Regions from separate parts of the Paenibacillus sp. FSL H8-0332 genome, predicted to be linked through region 2. Evidence: riboswitches for the same ligand, from Rfam matches in the RefSeq annotation. Region 2 holds a riboswitch; each other region holds the start of a gene.

Evidence for each region. Region 2 has a riboswitch for cyclic di-AMP ahead of NST43_RS31880 (C40 family peptidase). Riboswitches for the same ligand answer to the same signal wherever they lie in the genome.
Region 1: another riboswitch for cyclic di-AMP. It lies ahead of NST43_RS01100 (hypothetical protein); the one in region 2 lies ahead of NST43_RS31880 (C40 family peptidase).
Region 3: another riboswitch for cyclic di-AMP. It lies ahead of NST43_RS09910 (alpha/beta hydrolase); the one in region 2 lies ahead of NST43_RS31880 (C40 family peptidase).

The regions. Positions count from the first base shown of each region.
Region 1 covers NZ_CP150145.1:252,017-257,607, reverse strand. The annotation lists gene NST43_RS01115 (SDR family NAD(P)-dependent oxidoreductase) at 1-578, opposite strand, end outside; gene ytxJ (bacillithiol system redox-active protein YtxJ) at 805-1,131, shown strand; gene NST43_RS01105 (glutaredoxin family protein) at 1,128-1,370, shown strand; cyclic di-AMP (ydaO/yuaA leader) riboswitch at 1,680-1,849, shown strand; gene NST43_RS01100 (hypothetical protein) at 1,984-2,439, shown strand; gene ltrA (group II intron reverse transcriptase/maturase) at 2,855-4,147, opposite strand; gene NST43_RS01090 (hypothetical protein) at 4,822-5,019, opposite strand; gene NST43_RS01085 (family 43 glycosylhydrolase) at 5,134-5,591, opposite strand, start outside.
Region 2 covers NZ_CP150145.1:7,275,436-7,281,026, forward strand. The annotation lists gene NST43_RS31870 (c-type cytochrome) at 1-352, opposite strand, end outside; gene NST43_RS31875 (GNAT family protein) at 480-965, opposite strand; gene NST43_RS31880 (C40 family peptidase) at 1,140-1,631, opposite strand; cyclic di-AMP (ydaO/yuaA leader) riboswitch at 1,636-1,779, opposite strand; gene NST43_RS31885 (NlpC/P60 family protein) at 2,177-2,605, opposite strand; cyclic di-AMP (ydaO/yuaA leader) riboswitch at 2,663-2,801, opposite strand; gene NST43_RS31890 (hypothetical protein) at 3,016-3,813, opposite strand; gene NST43_RS31895 (M1 family aminopeptidase) at 3,859-5,591, opposite strand, start outside.
Region 3 covers NZ_CP150145.1:2,292,381-2,297,971, reverse strand. The annotation lists gene NST43_RS09920 (cytochrome ubiquinol oxidase subunit I) at 1-351, opposite strand, end outside; gene NST43_RS09915 (TrkH family potassium uptake protein) at 745-2,103, opposite strand; gene NST43_RS09910 (alpha/beta hydrolase) at 2,130-2,945, opposite strand; cyclic di-AMP (ydaO/yuaA leader) riboswitch at 2,953-3,086, opposite strand; gene mnhG (monovalent cation/H(+) antiporter subunit G) at 3,085-3,444, opposite strand; gene NST43_RS09900 (Na(+)/H(+) antiporter subunit F1) at 3,434-3,727, opposite strand; gene NST43_RS09895 (Na+/H+ antiporter subunit E) at 3,727-4,209, opposite strand; gene NST43_RS09890 (Na+/H+ antiporter subunit D) at 4,215-5,591, opposite strand, start outside.

The sequences.
Region 1 (5,591 bases), 520 kb from region 2:
TAGGTCTGTAGCCAGCCGGGATGGAACACCATCACCTGTCCGCCCATCGTACGCAGATGATTGTGCAGCAGCGAGGACTGCATATTAAGCGCGGCCTTCGACATACAATAGCCATACATATTAATCCGCTTGTTCCGCCCAATGCTGCCAGCCTCCGACGAGATATTAACCACCAGACGCTGCCGGCCTTGCAGCAGTAAACCCATCAATGCGTTGCTTACCCTCAGCGCACCCAGCGTGTTCACGTTATAAATATGCGCCATCGCTTCATCATCCATATCCACGAGCACCGTTGCATCATCCGACCGGTGGATAATCCCGGCGTTATTGATAATCATATCAAGGTGTCCTGTACTTCCGGCAATACTCCGCGCGGCTTCCTTCACACTCCCTGCACTGCCGATATCGAGAGGGACCAGCCTAAGGCTATCCGGGTATTGCGCTTTCAAAGCTTCCAGTGCCGCCTGATCCGGCGAATACTGTCCGGCAAACACCATGTACTTACTCTCCAAAAGAGAGCGAACAAGGTACAATCCGAGTCCACGATCAGCCCCGGTGACACACGCAACCCTTTTCATGAGCTCCCCCCTCATATCTGCATCAATATGCACCGAGCCTTGGTTCATCCCTCTCACATTAGCACGGCCACCGGCCGTTAACAACATCCCGCAAGGGAGGGGCAGGCTATGGTGAACTTTCTTTTGCTTTAATTTTGAACTATGCTACAATCATGAATAATAGTTGTTAACAACACAATTGTTGACAACAGGTTTCATTACTCTTACCCAGGAAGGTGATCCTCTGATGTCTATTCAACAAATTCACACTAAGGAAGAACTAGAGCAATATATCGGGCAGCCTGGCAAAAAACTGCTCTTCAAGCACAGCACCACCTGTCCGATCAGCGCCAAGGCCAACGAGGAATTCCAGGCCTATGCACAGCATTCAGATACTCCTGCAGCCGTGGTCCATGTGATCGAAGACCGTCCTGTCTCCAACCAGATTGCTGAGGATTTAGGGATCAAGCATGAATCCCCGCAGATTTTCCTGCTGGAGGACAGCGAAGTCCGCTGGAACACCTCACACTGGAAGATTACCCAAAAAGCGATAAAGGAAGCAGTGGAACAATGAGCGCGAACGTAATTGTCTATTCAACCTCCGGCTGCAGCGAATGCAATCAGGTCAAGCAGTTGCTTGAGAGCAAGGGCATTCCCTTCGAGGTCCGGGATGTGATGACAAGCTCCGTCTACCAGGAGGAAGTGGAGAAGCTGGGATTCATGGGCATTCCAGTCACCGTATCCGGGGACCGGGCGGTCAAGGGCTTCAATCTTCCTGAGCTTCAGGAGCTTATGGATGCTGCTGTTCTGTAATATACGTAAAGGTGCTGTCTTCTCAACAGGAGCAGCGCCTTTTTTATTGCGATTCATAGAGGTAGGCGGCGACGATACCTGGGGACCCTTCCTCCCCACTGCCGTCTGCCAAAAATAAAAAACAGCGCTTGAGCGAGATAAATGGCAGATAATCTGCTATATATATGAGTTTTGGCTTCACTATGCACAGCCATTCAGCCATTTGCTGAAAACAAGTCGAATAGCACTCTTTTCCATTTTTACAACCCCCCTCTGAACAGAGTATGATTCGTGTTGAAAGCAAATGAACGCATTCATGAAAATGAGCATATGCATTGCACGCTGAATTTCCGTCATGTGGAAAACGGGGGAACCATCCGGCCGTCAGGCCGACTTGGGGTGAATCCGAAGGAGAATGCCACGCGCAAGTCTCCGGCAGGTAGGGCGACTCTCACCGTCCGAATCCGACAGCTAACCCCGTAAGCGCTAAGAGAGAGCCAGATCCGCCACGATTTTGCGCTAGGCGTCTAACGCCTTATACCCAAAACCGCAGGCAGAGGTCCTCCTCTGTCCTGCGGTTTTTTGCGCGCTGGAATGAACACTAAAGTACAGATTCAGGAAGGAACGTGACCACATGCCTGACCCCTTATCGCCCAAGGCAGCAAGCGCTGCCGGATTCAACCACTTCATCCAGCAATCTAGCGGCCCCGTCTATGCGCTTAGCTGCCTGCTGCTCGAAAAGGGGGCCCGCGCCGAGCAAGCAACCACCGCCACCTTCGCGGCACTCCATCCACTGTGGCTGAAGGACAGCCTCTCAGGAGACGGCGCTGCTGCTTCTGCCTACAGAGAGTGCATCCGCCAATGTGCCGTGCTCGCCCGGGACCGTAGCCGCTGCGCTTCTGGGCTGCTTAACTGGGATGATCACGTTACCAGTGCCTTATGGTACGGCATCCAGCTCCCCCTGCCCGACATCAGCCAGATCCTGGAGTGCAGCATCCCCGAGCTGAAGGCGCGGCTTAGAGGAATACGCGAACAGATGGCAGCCGCACATTCAACCTTGCCTGCGGTCCACCGCCCTTCGGCGGGATGAGACTGAGGAAGATATGGGATATAGGCATGAGTGCGGTAGAAGGAGATGGATAGCGGGCCGTGCGGACTACAGATCCGCTATTTCGGCAAATGGGACCATGCCGAAGGCCAAGCGGACTGAGAGGCGCTTAATTAACCCATTCCGCCTCATTTTGCGCTCCACACAGCCCTTAACGTCCTATCAGTCCGTAACGGGGAGTTAATCGGTCTTTTTCACGAAATAAGGGCCGCTGAGTCCGCAAAATAACCCCACAAAGTGGGGTTTAGCTTCGATGATGACTCAGGTACTTTGCGGGGACCCAAAACATATAAATTCTAGAGTAAAGGGCTGGATTAACCAGCCCCTCCTCATCAAACCGTACGTGAGGTTTTCCCTCATACGGCTTTCCGATGTTTGTCATTCATGAGCATGCAGATCACAATAGCGTTTTTAGTCCATTCATGTTGGCTATATACTTGACTTCAGATAGTGAACTCATCCATCTTCTGCGCTGTCTCTTCTTCGCGTACCACCGGGTTAATCGCTGCAGAATATACCAGTCTAGCTTAGCTAATCTCTTTTGGCTGTAGTTCGTGTAGTAATAATTTCTCCATCCTTGTATCTTCGGATTGAGCCATTTCACGTGTTCCGCAAACGATTTAGATCGCATGCCGGGCGGTGCTAATCTATCTTTGACCACGCCTCGAATACGTTCCTCTGCCTTCTTCGTTAGCCACTGCTGGGTGGTATAGTACACCTTCCCTTGAGAGGTTTCTGCTTTCGTTTTTCGGTGGTGCATTCCTAAGAAGTCGAATCCTTCCTCTCCTGTCCACAGGCCTACAATGCGAGTTTTGACCGGGTGTAAGGTTAACTCTAGACGTTCCATAATCCTGCTTATGAGCTCATAAGCATGTTCGGCGTCCTTTTTGGTTTTACAGACCACCACCAGGTCGTCTGCATACCTTGTCAGTTCTCCCAACCCCCTTCCGTATTTCTCCCATAGTCGGTCAAAGTAATTCAGATAGATATTCGCCAGTAGCGGTGAAATCACCCCACCTTGCGGTGTGCCTAAATCGGAACGCCTTACGTTTCCTTCTTCCATCACACCCGCTTGAAGCCACTTCCGTATTAATTTCAGGATTCGCCTGTCATTGATACGCATTTGTACCAATTTCATAAGTTTCTCCTGGTTAATGTTGTCGAAGTAGCCTTGGATATCGACGTCGACTACCCAATTCCCTTTGCGGTTGCAGGCTTTCCGGATTCGATCCAGCGCTCCTTTCGCACTTCGCTTCGGGCGAAATCCGAAGGATACTTCTTCGAAGTCTGCTTCAAAGATCGGTTCAATCACGAGTTTCGTTGCCATCTGTATGACTCGGTCGCGCACCGTCGGGATACCCAGCGGTCTTTGTTTCCCGTCTTTCTTTGGGATATAGTGCCGCCGTACGGGCTCTGGATCGTAGCTACCTGCTTTCAATTCTCGCTCACAGTCCTTCAGGAACCGTATTTCTCCTTGTGCTTCAATATCTGCGAGCGTCACGGCATCTACTCCAGCCGCTCCCTTGTTTGCCTTAACTCGTCTCCAGGCTTCACTCAGCACATCCCAGCGATAGACTTTGTCGTACAGCGCATGGAATTTACGCTTGTTGTTCTCCTTGGCCGCATGACCTAGCTTTTCTTGGAGTTCTTGAACTTTTTCTTTGGGTGTCGTTAGCCGGTTGGCATTCACTCACTCGTACCTCCTCCAAAAGCGTAAACAAAGCAGGGCTCCTTCCCTCCCTAAGGTTATGTTGTCCTTAGGTTCTTCGGTACTACGAGCCCCTCGGACTCCCTTCCCACAGACGGTTCATTTCGTCTTTTGGACTTATAGAGCGCCTATTTACGGGTTTCTAAAAAAAAAAAAACCCCCGTGTGGGGGAGGGTCTCCCCAGTTCACTGCATTATCTTTCAACCCATGCCGATCCCTATACCCCGGAGGATTCTTCACTGTTGTTCCAAGTTCTGTACAGCTTCCTTGGCCTTCGTCCATGAAAGCGGGACTCGGCTTCCTCTCTTCCCCTTCGCAGGGCCTTTTTGACGACGCGGCAGGATTCACTTGATGTTACGGCCTGGGTTGTTGCTCGCCCAGTCTCTGACCGGTACTTTTGTCGATGCGCTTTTACACACAGATTTCGCCATGCGCAAGCATCCTAGCTACAAGAGTGGCTTGGCCCCTCTCTTGGTTGGACTTGCACCAACTAGATAATGCGTGCCTCTGGGCACGCCTATCAAAAAAAGCCGCAGCATCCGCCGCGACTTAGTCATTGACTCTCAGCACCAGCACCCATAAAGTGCTTGGCTTACCTTACATAGCTAACCATCATGCACTGATCCTGTCTCCGCCGACCGTTCAGTACATCGAACTCAGCTCTTGCCCTTACCACCCTTGCCGCCCTTGGCAAACCGCCAAAAAGCCATACAGCAGCCGAGCAATCCGGCTCCCAGCATAAGGGTCTGTAACGCCCCCAGCCAAGCCGATTGATCCGACGGGATCAGGCTGCTGACAATAATGAGCAGGATAGAGGCCGCGACCAGCACGGGGGTTTGTCTACTTTTCTTCACAACCATTCACCACTCCTAAAGACTAATACTATCTAAGGTACACCATCTCCGGCGTTTTCACCAGTTCACCCCGGCTCCGGGCACCACCAGGCGAAGAACGTATGGCGTCCTTGGCTAGTAATTCTTCACCACATAGTATTCAAAATCAGCGAAGGAGTCATGCTGGTGAGCATCAACGGAACCGATGAAATTGAACAACCCTGTAAATCCGCCAATCTCCCCCGGCTCCCCGTTCACACCTTCATCCGACAAATAGAGAACATCGATAGCCTCTACAAAAGCTTGCCAATCCCCGTTATCCCCGAAGCGGTACAGGATACTCGCGAGGCCTGCATTATAGATAATCTTGAGCTCCGCTGCGTCTTCAGGGACTGGAATGTAATTGTGGACCAATTCGGTACGTTCCCCCAGCTTGGCCTGCAGCACATATAGAACGGTCCCCTCTGATTCCGAGTGGGTCAAGTGAACATACAGCCAATTATTTGAATCATAGTATAGCCCCAGACCGGCCGTTTCCGAATAATGATCGGGATGAAACTCAACCTTGGTTTGAACTTCATAATGAAGGGAGG
Region 2 (5,591 bases):
TCTTCTCGGCCAGCCATAAGGCTACATTCGCAATCTCTTCAGGGGCCAGCCTATCTTTGAAGGAAGGCATCTGGCCGCGTCCCTTGGTGACTATGCTGTAGATCTGCGGCGCGTCATGCGATGCACCCTCCTGTTGCAGGCTAGGTCCTGCACCGCCCTGAAGCTGGTCACCGTGGCAGGAGATACAGTTGGCCTTCACTGTCGCCTCTGCGCTCGCAGCATCAAGCACAACCTCCGGCATGGTCGGTTTGTTCTGTTCTGCCACCTGGGATTTGCCGGGCAAGGTAAACATTAAGATTACTGCAAAGGCACAGGCGGCAAAAAACAAACCGCTCATGATCCATTTCTGCATCTGCATCCGTCCCTCCATGTAAGCTGCTGTCTCCATTATAGCGGATGGTGAAGCGTTATCATAGTATTTGTGTCAAAAAAATGAACACATATGATCCATTTTTTTGAAAATACCTCCGTCCCCGGTGTTATTCCTCATAGACCATGCAGTAAAAAGGCTTATTGCCGGTCGGAGTGCGGCGTTCATAGGTATCCGTTATGGTGAAACCGCATTTCTGGTAGGCGCGGATGGCGCGCTGATTCCAGGTCAGCACCTCCAGATCGATCTCGCGCTCCGGGTAACGGGCCCGTGCTGCCTGCACAATAGCCTTCATGAACAGATGCCCCATTCCATGACCGCACAGATCGGGCCGCATTCCGACACCAAGCCGGACTACCCCCTCCATCGGAAAGAGCTGGGCGAAGCCGCACAGATCCCCCTGTCCGTTCACTACAGATACATATTGCCTACTTCGCAGCTGCGGGTCTCCGAACTCTACGCCCAGCGCCTGCATCTGCTCCCAGGACATCCACCCGTAAATATTATACGGAGGTTTGTAGCTCCACTCACAGATCTCAGCGGCATGCTGCGGTTCCATAGGTACAACATAAAAGGTTAGCGGGGAGCTAATCATAAGCGGGCGGCCTCCTTTCCGGGACAATGCTTTTTACTATATTATATATATTTTATGAAAAGGCGGAATGGGTGTTTTACAAATATAGAGCAGGGTAAGTAATTTTATAGACAAAAAAAGCCCTTCTCCAAGATTTCGGCAAAAATCTCGGAAAAGAGCGTAGGTTACAAAGGTTTATTGTACATCGTCGTTGTCTTGGGAATCCGAAGCTACAGTCTTGTAGGCATCTGTACTCATGATCCGTTTGGCGCCAACGTAGCGGTTGACGTAATAGCTGTCATTCAGCGAACTGATGGTTACACCACGTGAGGAAGAGGCATGAGCGAAATCGCCGTCACCGACATAAATACCGACATGGGACACGCCTTTACCGTTTGTATTAAAGAATACAAGATCGCCTGGTCTCATCTCGTCGCGGGACACGGCAGAACCCATCTCATACTGGGAGCCGGATTGATGGGGCAGGTTAATGCCGATCTTATCAAAAACAAACATTGTAAATCCGGAGCAATCAAACCCGTTAGTCGATGTACCGCCGGACACGTATTTGGTTCCGATGGTTTTGTCGATCACTTTATCCATTTTGGAATCCGCGAAAGCGCTTCCTGCTCCGATGGTGAAGATAATGGACAAGCTTAGTACTGCGGCTGCTAGCTTCTTCTTCAAAAGTAAGTACCCCTTCCAATGCCTACGAGGTTAGCTTAAGGGTTCGGTTGAAGGTCCCCTATGACCCCTCTTAGAATAGGAGGTCAATTCACCCAAAGTGGTTCCCCCGTTTCCCTAAACTCATTAGGGAACTCGGCATAACTGTTGATTAGGATTAGCTGTTCATTCAATACATGACAAAACCTATATTAAAAGCGATTCAATAATTACAAAAATGTTACTAAAAGCTCACTGCGATAATTGTAGCAAAGACTAAGTCGCTTGGCAATCACTTATAACATATTAATGCATCTTTTTTGCTGTTTTTTAGAGTTATAGACCTTCCGAAAGACTCATATCTATGCGCCGGGGCTATTTTATATGATTTTTTTCTTTGTTTTTGCAGGAAAATGCTGTTTCAAGGCTGCGGATTCGGTGTAAAAGGTAGAATAAGGAAAAGGAAAAACCCGGAAATGATTACGGCAATAATCATCCCGGGCTCGTATAAGTTACATTTAGTTGTTAGAGGCAGAAATATTCGGGGTATGCTTCAAGGGTTCTAAGGTTCAATCGTAAGCGACAGCTTGGTAGGCTGTTGTGCTCATTACTCGTTTGGCACCAACGTAGCGGTTGGCCCAGTAGGACTGGCTCATCGAACTGATGGTTACACCACGTGAACTCGAGGACTGTGCAAACTTCCCGTTTCCAACATAAATACCGACATGGGATACTCCATTGCCCAGGGTATTGAAGAACACGAGATCACCTGAACGCAAATTGCTCTTGGATACAGTGGTTCCTACTTTGTATTGTGCTTTGGAGGTACGGGGCAAGGTAAGCCCAACATTCTTGAATACGTACTTGGTGAATCCGGAACAATCGAAGCCGTTGGTGTTAGTGCCCCCGGTTTTATATGACGTTCCAATGGTTTTTGAAATCACAGTATCCATCTTGGAATCTGCGAAGGCACTGCCTGCTCCGAGTGTGAATACCATCACAAGACCCAGCGCTGCTGCGGTGCATTTTTTCTTGAAGTTCTGAATAATCAAAAGATGTACTCCTTCCAGGGCCTGCGAGGTTAGCTTAAGGATTCGGTAGAAGGTTCCCCTATGACCCCTCTAAAGCGAGATCAATTCACCCAAAATATGGTTCCCCCACTTCCCGGTGCAGGGAATTCGGCGTTATGTGCACCAGAACAGTGACTTATCGGCAATTAGTTAATTTTCAATGGTTACGGTAAATTCTGTTTGAAAGATTACAACTTTGTTACTAGTAGTACAGGCATCATTGTATCAGAGGTTTTACCGTTTTGCAAATGCTTTTGTCCTTCGCTTCAAGAAAAAAAGAGTCCTGCTCCCTGCTTGAGGGGCTGTGACTCTTTTTAGTATGCCGTTTTGACAGCTTATTATTGTGGAAATGATTTACTGGACCAGAGGTGGTACTGGGCAGCGATTCCCCACATATTGAACAGCGTGGAGGGCAGCGGAGCTGCCTGGCGGAGCATAAGGGCCGGCAGCCCCGGGTACAGCAGCGCAGAAGCACTGCAGAGGAGGAGCACCGCTAGGCTTCCCGCCCCCAGTATGATGGATATCCCAATGGAAGGCAGCAGCACCTTCAGGCAGATCAGCATCGAAGAGAACATGCCGGTACCGGCGGTATAGCCGAATTGCATATAGAGCAGAAGCTTGCGTATAAGGAAGAGATAGAGCAGCCAGCCCAGCACATAAGGCACCAGCTTCAGCAGGAGCGGGACATCGAGAACACCGCTGAGCAGATGACGGTACATACGCGGAAGCAGCCAGTAGAGCGGCAGGAGGGTTAGCGCCCATTCTGCGAGGCTGAACAGCAGTACAGGCAGCCCATACTTTTTCATTCCGGGAAAAAAGAACAGTCCCCGCGCCCCGGCGTGTTCCTGGTGAAGCTCATGCAGCAGTCCTGCGCGGATAAAGGGGGTCAGCAGCAGCCGGAGCACCGTCAGCGCCAGCAGCAGCCACAGCCAGTGCTGGACGGCGGGGTCGGTGCGCAGGGCAGTCTGCCCTTCGATATAATACAGCAGTCTGCCTATCCCGCTGCCGCCGGCATTCGCATCCGGATAGCGCAGCAGGACGGGAACAACCGCGCTTTTAATAAATTTGTACAGGAAATATCCCCAGAACAGCCGGTAGATAAATAGCAGAATCAATATATAGAACTGCTCTTTCATGCTGATCCAACCGCGGGTTATTGAACTTTTCACCATTCCTTCACCTCACCAGACAAGAGTTCCGAGCAGGGTTTCAAGCAGAGTAGATGCGCTAAGCGTCCAGCGGGAGAGTGTGCGCGGCTCAAGCTCCGCCATTCTGAAATTATTAAGATGCCTGCTCTCCAGCAGAATGGAATGTCCCGGATCGATCTCTGCGGAGACCAGCGGCGCTTTATACGCTAACTCAAAGGAGGTAGCCTGACCCTCGCCATTCCAGTATTGCTGCACGGTGTACCCGTCTGCGAAGGTGAATTTCACAGGAACATCAGGGTACAGGCTGCCCTTATTGCTTACATCGACTACAGCGTTATAGCGGCTCCCCCCGCCGTCGCTGCCATCTCGATTGACCGTGAGCCTGATATCATCAACTGCGAAATCGGGTGCCCCCCCACCGTAGACATACCGCTCAAAATAAGTCTGCCAGGATTGCTTGGTCACTTTCTCCACAACCTTCTGGAAGTCGGCAGTGGACGGATGCTTGAAGCGGTATTTGCGGGCATAGGCGTCGAGGATGGCGTCCATATTCTTGGTTCCTGCTATGCGCTCGATATCCTTCAGCACCAGCTTGCCCCGGATATACACATTGCGCGTGTAGGCATCATCGCCGCTGTATTTCCAGGTCTCCAGCTTAAGCGGCTGTGAGGAGGAGACCAGGCTGGACTGCAGCGGGAGGCTTGAGGCAACGCCGTATTCCTGTTCCATCAGCCGGTCTTCGGCATACGAGGTGAAGCTCTCATCGAGCCAGGCTTCTTCGAATTCATTGCTGGCCACCAGACCGTAGAAATATTGGTGCCCGATCTCGTGGATGATTGTGCGCTCAAGGGAAGTGTCCGGTGAAGTGTCCGTGGCGCCGAAGGCGGTAATTAGCGTCGGATACTCCATTCCCCCGGCTCCATTGCCTGACTCCGGCGGGACAACAATGGATAAGGTGGAGTACGGGTAAGGGCCGTACCATTTGCTGAATGCCGTCAGGGCAGCCTCAGCGGCCTGGAAATAGCGCTCCTGGAGATGTTTGTGCAGCGGGTCCAGATAGAGCTTAATCTTCACCCCGGGCACCTGCGGCGCGGAGAAGGCCTTCTCGGCAACCACGAACTCAGGCGATGCCGCCCAGGCGAAGTCGTGGACGTCATCTGCATAGAACTGATAGATCTTACGTCCTTTTACAACCTTGGCGTCCCTCACTGGAAACCCGGTTGCGGCGACCTTATACTCGGGTGGGACAGAAATCGATACATTGTAGATCCCAAAATCACTGTAGAACTCGGAGTTGCCGTGGTATTGATGCAGGTTCCAGCCTTCTTCCTTGAGTCCTCTTCTGCCGGCAGGCTCATAGACGCTAAGCTTCGGAAACCACTGTCCGGCCATCACGAAGTCGTCAGCGGTTCCCATCCGGGCGAAAATTTTGGGCAGCTTGACCTCGAATTTAAGCCTTACCGTAATGCTCTCACCGCCGTTCACCGGCTGCGGCAGATGGACCTTGAGCAGTGTTCTGTCATTGATATTGCCGTCGTCCGGTTGCACATATTGAGTGCGCTGCATCAGCGAAACGCCCTCGGAGGTCCGCAAATCTGTCAGCGTAATGCTCCCGTAACCTCCTGCAGGCATGGTGTCACCGCGAAGCGTACCGCCAGACTCTTTCATGAAGGTGGTGTTGGCCGATGCGAATGCATTGGGATACAGATGAAAGTAGAGCTCCTGGACCGGCTTTGCGCCCGGATGGGTCCAGGTCAGCGTCTCGG
Region 3 (5,591 bases), 2.6 Mb from region 2:
GGTATAGAGGTAAATGCCCAGGAAGATCGCCTCAAAAAAGAACGCAAACACTTCCATAAATAACGGGAGCGCAATCACGTTGCCGGCCAGCTTCATGAAATTCGGCCAGACTAAGGCCAGCTGCAGCGAAATCGCTGTACCTGTCACCACGCCCACGGCCACAGAAATGACAAACCCGCGTGCCCATCTCTTGGCCATCAGCGTGTAGTGAGGGTCTTTTTTGCGTATGCCCATGAATTCAGCAATGGCGATCATCAGCGGAACCCCAACGCCAATTGTTGCGAAAATAACGTGGAACCCCAGTGTCAAGCCTGTCACCAGTCTGCTCCACAGCACGGTATCGATGCCCATTATGTTAGTGCCTCCTTATAAAAGCTGATAGTTATTTTAAATTATTATATCTTTAATTTTAAGCGAATCGGTTCCGGTCACCTTTTCGCCTTTAAACGTTCATGAAAGCATCAACTCTTTCTTACATCTTGGTGAATACAGCCGAAACTACTCTATCGGGCTATTGTTTGATAGGGAATAACATGGTACAGGACTGTTCATTAATAAAAATAGCGGCAGTCTAAGACTCAGTAAATAAAGTCTTGGACTGCCGCTGATGGTTAAATTATCACAAAAAAAGTTACCGATTTTAATACAAGTCTTTCGAAATTTTTTGTGCCATATACTCAATTCTTCACCGGCTATACCCCAATTCTTACTAAAATCATTAGAACTAGCGCAGCTCAATAAACTTTACCCGATCAGCAGCTTATCTTCCGGATACCGATATTTTTGCTTCACATTTTTTTGTGCCAGTGCTAAAGCTAAAGTCAAGGGCCCTAGTCTCCCGATGTACATTGTAATTATGATGATGCATTTTCCCAGTGGCGAAAGCTCTGGCGTTAGATTCATAGACATTCCTACAGTTCCAAATGCAGAGGTTGCTTCAAAGAGAAGCGCCAGGAAGTCTTTAGGATGAGCATATTCTGTAATGGATAGAAGAAAGGTGGCTGTAAGAACTACACCCAGGGATATGGTCATTACTGCCAGTGCCCTGAATATGATATCCTGAGAGATGCGTTTTTTAAGCAGTTGCACATCTGTCTTCCCCTTAATCGTTGAGACGATACTTAACATGAGTACAGCAAAAGTGGTCGTTTTTATACCTCCTCCAGTCGATCCGGACGAAGCTCCTACAAACATCAGGAAAATCATGAAAAATTGTGAAGCCGGGAGCATTGCTCCAATATCGATGGAATTAAAGCCGGCTGTACGGGTAACAACACCCTGAAAATATGCCGCCCAAGTTCTTTCACTCCATGAGAGAGTACTGAATGTTTTCGTGTTAAAGAGTTCAATCGCAAAAATCACCAAAAACCCTGCCATACAAAGGAGCCCAGAGGTAATTAAAACTATTTTTGTATGAAAGGAAAGATCTCTCCATCTTCTTTTCCGGTACAGATCCAGAATCACCGTGAATCCAATCCCGCCGATGATAAACAAAAAAGAGATAACAATATTAACTAACGGGTCACCCACATAGCGGCTCAGACTGTCTGGCCATAATCCAAATCCGGCGTTATTGAAGGCAGACACTGAATGGAATATTCCATAATAAATGGACCTTGTTGTTCCTAGTTCATTTGCCCATCGAAGGGCCAACACTATAGCTCCAGTTGTCTCCACGATAAATGAAATGAGAAAGATATTGAGTGATAACCGCACGACTCCTTGTGTTGTTACAGAATTAGATGATTGCTGGATAAGCAGACGTTCTTTTAGTCCAATCTTTTTCCCCATGATCACGGCAATCAAAACACTGAATGTCATAAATCCCAATCCGCCAATTTGAATCAGAAGTAAGATGATCATCTGTCCAAAATGAGAAAAGTCGGTACCGGTATCAAGTACAACAAGTCCCGTTACGCATACGGCTGAAGTCGAAGTAAACAGTGCTGCCAGCCACCCTATACTAAGTCCGCTGGACGAAGATATCGGCAAGGCCAGCAGCACTGTACCTAGCAAAATAGGGACGGCAAAACCGAGCAAAATGATTCTGGATGAGGTCAATTTGAGATTTGTGATGAAGGATGAGATTTTGTTAAAGAACATATCATTGGCTCCCATTGTAATTCAAGTTAGTCGCTGGCTGCCGCCTGCTGAAAACTATGCTGTTCCCTAAGATAATCCAGTAATATACGGTTGAAGAGCTGGGGTTGACACAGATGAGTCGGATACATCGCATCCTCAAGGATCGCCAGACGGGCAGACGGATACTTGCCGGCTGTTCTTTCCACCTGCTCCAGCGCCCATTCATTCTGATTCCCGGATACAACAAGAACAGGAATCTGCAGCCGTAATGCGAACCCGTAGCTGTCCGTTTGTCTAAGTGCCAGCCGCTGCTTAATTAATTCCGTTGTCCGTTCATGCACAAGCTCTTTCCTGAGAATATGATAAGCCGAGAGCCATTTATTGTAGGTGATGCGCAAGGAACGGATGAACATTTCGGCAGGAAGATAATGGGCCGCCCATGCGCAGACCTCAAAGATTCCTTTCATTTTACTGCCTCTCGCCGTGTAATCCTCCTGAAAATAACTGTCCACCAATACCATATTTATTATCCGTTCAGGGTACAGATAGGCGAATTTCTGGGCGAGCACAGCACCACTGGAACAAGCTACGATAACAGCCTTCTCTACAGATAAAGCGTCCAATAACAGCTTCAAATCTTCACATTGTGTGTCTACGATCCGGCTGATTTCCACATCCATTTTACCCGATTGCCCGTTCCCTCTCAAATCGAATACGATCACTTTGGCACGCTTGCTGAAATATTCCGCTTGCGGCTCAAACAGATGATGAGAGGTCGAATAATCATGAATAAAAACAATGGGCAGACCGCTGCCCGACATCTCATAATACAGCGATGTTCCATTCAATTCAATATACGGCATATATAGTGCATCCTCTCATGAACGCTTGCGGGGTTAGCTGCCGGATTCGGGCCTGAAAGTAGCCCTACTCGTTTTTTCCGAGATTCACCCCATGTAACCTGGTTCCCCCGCTTCCTATAAGGAATTCAGCGATTAACTGTTATTTCTCAGACGTTTCCTTACTTTCTTCCTTCAGTGACTTCAGGTCATCCTGAACGCTTCCCTTCCATAGGGGCACTCCGGAACGGTAGGCAGCCCGGCCATTTAAATGACCTGCTACCGGTGAAGTGATGAATACAAATACAATCGCCAGCAGAAGCTTGACGTTAACCGTTCCGTCTTTGAACCAAAAGTACAGGAAGCCTCCTGTCAGCAAACACAATACCCCGAAGGTTGCACTTTTGGTAGCAGCATGTGAACGCAGATACACATCGGGCAGCCGTACTAAGCCGAAGGCACTTAAGCCGCAGAAGACTGCGCCCATTACCACAAGAATAGAGCTAATCAGTTCACCTGTCATTAGGGTTCCCTCCATCCTCTATAACGGCTCCCCGTTCAATATATCTGGCCAGTGCCGTAGTACCAATAAACGTCAGAATCCCGATAACCAGGATGACTTCTATAAAATCCTGGGTATCCAGCAGCATACTAAAGACGGTTATCATAGCAAGTACATGAATGCCTATCGTATCGAGTGCGGCAACCCTGTCGGAGCGGGTTGGCCCTTTCAGGAGACGGAACAGGCAGGCCAGCATCGCCAGAGCCAGAATGATCATGGCCACGGTTAGCATAACTGGGATCATTAACGGGTCACCTCCCTAATCGCTCGTTCGAAAGTGCCTCTAATCTGCGTGACCAGCAGCTCTGCATCTTTAATATCAATTGCATGAATGTACAGCGTCTTGCCATCCTTGGAAACATCCAGGGTCAGGGTTCCCGGTGTCAGACAAATCAGGCACGAGAGCAGTGTAACTTCCCAGGGCGTGGTCAAAGCAGTCTCATAAGCAAAGATACCGGGACGTATAGCCAGTTTTGGACGGATAATATGACCTATGACCACGAAATTCGAAACCGTAAGTTCACGGGCAAAGATCAGCAGGAGCTTAAGTACAGCCCATATACGTATGAGATAGAATGGCCGGGACTGGGACCTGGATTTCCTAAATAACAGTAAAAGCCCGATGCCCAGCAGATAACCTACAACGAAGGTTGAACCGGAGTTATTATTATTTATCGCCATCCACAGAAAGGCAATCAACAGATTAAACAGGAATTGTAAGGCCATCTCCTCTACTCCTTCATTATGGCTTCTATATATAGCGCAGGTGAAGCCAGAACGTCACCTGCCTGCGATACATAAGTATACACAACCTCCGCCCCGATCCCCATTGCAATCACAAGCAGCAGCAAGCCGGCAGCCACAGCCGAAGCAGCCTTCAAGCTCACCTTAGGCTGCTCTTCCTTGGGTTCATTTCCCCAGAATGCCAGCCGGAACACCTTCATCAGGGAGAACAGCACCATAAAGCTTGACCCCAGACCAATTAGAGACAACGTAAGCATCCCCTCTGACAACGCTCCGCGGAGGATCATAATTTTGCCGGCAAAACCGCTAAGCGGCGGAATCCCCACCAGGGCGAGTGCCAGAATAAAAAACATCCAGCCGAGAAACGGATACTTTCTGATCATCCCGCCCATACTGCCTAGCCGGTCCGTTCCGGCTGCGGATATAATCATCCCGCCCAGAATAAACATAAGTCCCTTGGCCAGCATATCGTGCAACAGATAGAAGACTGCCCCATTCATTGAATCTGCAGTCCCTGCAGCGATTCCAAAGGCTACAAATCCAACGCTGATAATGATGTTATAATTCAGAATCCGCGGGATATCCTTATAAGCCACTGCCCCCAGGCTACCCAGGATCATGGTAGCAGCAGCCATCCAGGCGATCCAGTCATGGGTGAAGCCGGGATCGTTCACGAACAGCAACGTGAAGGTGCGGATGATTGCATAGAGTCCTACTTTGGTCAGCAGGGCACCGAACAACGCTCTGACAGCCGCCGGAGGTGCACTGTAGGACCCTGGAAGCCAGAAGAACAGGAACAGCCCGGCCTTCAGGGAGAATACAATCAAGAACAAAATAGCAATCACATTAAGCACGCCGCCTTGTCCCGCTTCAGCGATACGCTGGGACAGATGCGCCATGTTGAGTGTTCCTACCGCTGCATAGAGATAAGCTACCGCAGCTACGAACAGTGTTGAGGATACAATATTGATGAGCAGGTATTTCGACGTTTCTCTTAGCTGAAGCTTGGTCCCTCCGAGTGAGATGAGCGCATAAGAAGAAATCAGCATGACCTCAAAAAAGACAAACAGGTTGAATATATCCCCGGTAAGAAACGAACCGTATACCCCGACAAGCAAAAACTGAAAGAACGTATAATAATAGAACCGCTCCCGCTGCTCTCCAATACTGCTGAAGGAGTAGCACAGAATCGCAAAACTGACGATCGAAGCCATCATTACCAGCAATACAGCAAACATATCCCCCACAAATACAATGCCATACGGAGGGAGCCAGCCCCCCATCTGCAGGGTCTGTATGCCCTCTGAATGGACACGTGTAACCAGCAGCACCGCAATCAGAATATTCAATAGACCGCTGAGCGC